2 regions of the Paenibacillus sp. UNC217MF genome follow, and region 2 is predicted to be linked to the other one. Evidence: riboswitches for the same ligand, from Rfam matches in the RefSeq annotation. Region 2 holds a riboswitch; the other holds the start of a gene.
The links. Region 2 has a riboswitch for glycine ahead of gcvT (glycine cleavage system aminomethyltransferase GcvT). Riboswitches for the same ligand answer to the same signal wherever they lie in the genome.
Positions count from the first base shown of each region.

Region 1: another riboswitch for glycine. It lies ahead of BP95_RS0103810 (alanine/glycine:cation symporter family protein); the one in region 2 lies ahead of gcvT (glycine cleavage system aminomethyltransferase GcvT).

Region 1 covers NZ_JMLT01000008.1:70,671-72,878, reverse strand. Annotated here, with positions in the region: gene BP95_RS0103815 (pyridoxal phosphate-dependent decarboxylase family protein) at 1-865, shown strand, start outside; glycine riboswitch at 1,061-1,167, shown strand; gene BP95_RS0103810 (alanine/glycine:cation symporter family protein) at 1,316-2,208, shown strand, end outside.
Region 2 covers NZ_JMLT01000008.1:227,139-229,346, reverse strand. Annotated here, with positions in the region: gene gcvT (glycine cleavage system aminomethyltransferase GcvT) at 1-1,097, opposite strand, end outside; glycine riboswitch at 1,199-1,322, opposite strand; glycine riboswitch at 1,326-1,420, opposite strand; glycine riboswitch at 1,584-1,692, shown strand; gene gcvH (glycine cleavage system protein GcvH) at 1,886-2,208, shown strand, end outside.

The DNA.
Region 1 (2,208 bases), 160 kb from region 2:
TTCCTGCGGGCTTGGAACGAATTCAATTCGCTCCATTCGTACGAACGATTCCTTGCAAATGGATATAGACGCGTTATCAGAACAAATACGTACAGACCGCGCGCAAGGTTTAGCCCCATTTCTTATTATTGCTACAGCGGGAACGACGGGAGCCGGTGCAATTGATCCGTTAATGGACATCGCAGCAATAGCGGAGCATGAACAGATGTGGCTTCATGTGGATGCTGCTTATGGCGGTGCAATCGTATTGGATTCCGAGCTGTCCTCCCATATAGATGGTATCCAGCAAGCAGATTCAATCGCGTTTGATGCACATAAGTGGCTGTCCGTTCCGATGGGGGCGGGCATGTACTTCACACGGCATTCACGTATATTGAATGAAACCTTCCGTATAACGGCAGATTATATGCCGAAGGAGGGTGAGGAGTTGCCCACGATTGATCCATATACGCATTCCATTCAATGGTCACGGAGATTTATAGGATTGAAGCTGTATTTATCCCTGGCTACAGCGGGTTGGGAAGGATATCGGGCTGTCTTGCGACATCAAGTTGAAATGGGCAAGCTATTCCGAGAAGAATTAATGCGATCTGGCTGGACAGTTGCCAATGATACCGTGCTGCCTGTCATTTGCTTTCTTGATCAAAAAGCATGGACACGAAACGACCAGGACTTCGCTCTATTTGTGAATCAACACGTATTGAGCACAGGGAAAGTGTGGCTATCCGTATTTACCATTCATGGTGTACCAACGCTGCGTGCATGCTTTACCAATTACGATACGAATGTGCAGAATGTGAGTGAACTCATTCATTTATTAAATGAGGCCAGATCCCTATATTACAGTCAACGAGCACATGTGTGATAGATGGTATGGGATAAATTACAATGCAGTGGATCATTGCACAATGATAGTGTGTCTACTATAATGTTACCTACAACTTTATAACTGGATGAAGTTTGCGGGAGATAGACGAATCGTCTAGCCGAAGGGGTAAGCTCTCAGGCGCTTAGGCATATCGAACCTTGAGCTCGAATACGTATAAGCAGGACCGTAAATGGACAGGACTCTGGAGAGACTCCATGATTGGGGCACCGAAGGGGCAAGACGAATTTGATTCTCGTGGATTCGTTAAAACTCTCAGGTAAAAGGACAGGGATGCAGAAGCGTAGAAAAATCGTAAGTCATTGGTATGATGATCTTATTTAGGTATGTCACTTACGTCAGGTTATTTATTCTGCACACATGTCCCCAGGGTCAAATCATTCGATTTGACTCTTTTTATTATTCACAAAGAGGGGAACTGATTTGACAATGATGGAACAATGGTTAGACAAATTGAACAACATGGTATGGGGAGCACCGCTTCTTATTTTATTAGTAGGAACGGGAATTTTATTAACGATCCGCTTGGGAGGGCTGCAGTTGTTCCGCCTGCCGCTCGCCTTGAAGTTAATATTCAAGTCGAAGAATGAGGGAGAAGGGGATGTATCCAGCTTCGGTGCATTGGCTACTGCGTTGGCGGCGACAATTGGAACTGGTAATATCGTGGGGGTTGCTACTGCAATTAAGGTGGGTGGACCCGGTGCATTGTTCTGGATGTGGGTTGCTGCATTCTTCGGAATGGCTACCAAATATGCGGAGGGATTGCTTGCTGTCAAGTATCGCAACATTGATGACAATGGACAAGTGCTAGGTGGCCCAATGTATTATATTGAGAAGGGGCTTGGCATGAAATTCAAGCCGCTTGCTGTATTCTTCGCGATTAGCGGGGTGTTGGTTGCCTTACTTGGAATAGGTACATTTCCGCAAATTAATGCGATCGTCACATCTACAGAAGCAAGCCTTGGAGTGCCTGCAGTAGTCACTGCGGCAATCGTCACTATCGTGACCGCACTTGTTACAATTGGCGGGATTCAGAGTATATCGCATGTGACGACGACAATTGTTCCTGTCATGGCTATTATCTATTTTATCGCGAGTTTTGTGGTGCTTATTGCATTTGCGGATCAGATACCGCACGCACTGTCGTTGATTTTCCATGGCGCGTTCAATGTAACAGCAGCAGGAGGCGGCTTCTTGGGAGCAACGGTTATGATGGCGATCCGCAACGGGATTGCAAGAGGTGTATTCTCCAATGAATCAGGTCTCGGAAGCGCACCGATTGCAGCCGCGGCTGCGAAGGTGAAATGGCCGGCTGAGCAAGG
Region 2 (2,208 bases):
GGGATTCGTTTATAAAATGGAGTCGAGACGACGCGGGCTTTCAACTGCTTGCCGCGAATTTCGACAAGAATTTCTGTATCCAATTCAGAGAATGCGGATTCAATCAAGGCCAGCCCTAGATTGCGTTTTAATGTCGGCGACTGTGTTCCTGTTGTAACTTCTCCGATCACGCGCCCATCTGCAAGCACTGGATAATGGGAGCGAGGAATGCCTTTGTCGATCATCTCGATGCCGACCAGCTTTCGTGCCGGTCCATCGGTCTTCTGCTTCGTTAATGCTACACGGCCGATGAAGTCGCCCTTATCCAGCTTGACGAATCGTGCTAGCCCTGCCTCAAGCGGCGAGATATCGGCTGTAATTTCTTGTCCATAGAGGGGCAGACGTGCCTCGAAGCGCAAGGTGTCTCTAGCACCAAGCCCTGCTGGGAGCAAGCCGAACGGTTCGCCCGCGCGAATCAGCTCATTCCATACGTGTGCTGCATCCTCTGCGGACAAGTAGAGTTCGAAGCCATCTTCACCGGTATAGCCTGAGCGAGACAGCAATGTTGATACGCCGCAGACTTGTGCATCCGATAGGAAATGGAATGGAGCGAGCGAATCAATAGGTGCCTCAGTTACCGCAGCAAGAATAGCTTGGGCATTCGGCCCTTGAAGGGCAAGCAATGCTGTGCGATTCGATACATTGGTCAAGGTAACGCCATGAATCAGGTGCTTCTGCAGCCATGCGTAGTCTTTATCGATGTTGGAGGCATTAACGACGAGCATGTAACGGTCGCTCTTCATCTGATAAATGAGAATATCATCGACAACTCCTCCGTCAGGGTAGCACATCAGCGTATATTGTGCTTTGCCATCCTCGAGCCGCGATACATCATTTGTTGTCATCTGTTGAAGAAATGTCAGGGAGGCAGGGCCGCTTACGATAAATTCACCCATATGGGAGACATCGAATAGACCTGCATGTGTACGAACTGCTTCATGCTCTCGCTGAATGCCGATAAATTGAACAGGGAGCTCCCAGCCGCCGAAGTCAATGCAGCGTGCACCCGGATAAGCAGAGTATTGATCAAATATTGGCGTTCTCTTCAATTGACTCATGAATTCACCTCGATACGCGTATTTGGACTAATCATCGGTATACGTACATAAAAAGGACAGCCGAAAGAAAAGTGGATGCATCGCATCCTCTCATTCTCTCGCTCTGTCCTTTGTACCTGAGAGTGTCGCCGATTGTCGCAAACAAATTGTTTGTTTCCGTGTCTACCATCGACTTTCCCCTTGGGTGACTGTATTCGTTTTCATGAATAGCAGTGCTCTCCAGAGGTGCGTCCGGTAAAAGTCCTTTTGCCTGAGAGATTCACCCATTCAGGCTTACTCCTTCGGCGCCGCTATGTCTCAGCAGTCTCTCCCTTTACCATCATTCGCCATTTTCAGCTGTCATCTCTACATTAGTTGAGATTTCCACACTTTGTCAATTGATATTTTCTTCACAACTGATTTCATAGCTTGTCATATTGACAATCATGCATATCTTGCAATAATCTAATGGTGTTATAATTACCCAGTTTAATCGTAATTCGCGAACGAGGAAGGTCGGGAGAGTTTGACAATTGCGATTGTCAACACCGAAGGAGCAAGTTGCCAGCCGCCGATTGGCAATGAATCTCTCAGGTTCCATAACCGCCATTCTGACGCAGCTCTGGAGAGTGCATTTTCTATGCCGCCAAAGGGGTAAGTTCAACCGCAGTTGTGGCTGTGGAGGAACGGGAACTCTCAGGTACCGAGGACAGAGAACAAGGCGACAAGGCCGCTTCCTGTCCATTTTTACGATCTCGATTGGATAGACGGCCTGATGAATGACATTATGAATGAAATGGGGCGTTGACATGAGCGAAGTGAAGAATGGATTGTTGTATAGTGAAGAGCATGAATGGGTAGTTGCCATAGAAGGCAATACGGTACGGGTTGGCATTACAGATCATGCACAATCCCAGCTGGGAGACATCGTATTCATCGAATTTCCGCCAGTAGGTACCAGCTTGTCCGCAGGGGACAGCATGGGATCAATTGAATCGGTGAAGACTGTATCTGAGTTGTACTGTCCGGTATCCGGAACAATTACGAAGGTCAATGATGGATTGGAAGCGTCGCCAGAGCTTGTGAACAGCAGCCCCTACGAAGATGGATGGATTGCAGAAGTTGAAGTAGA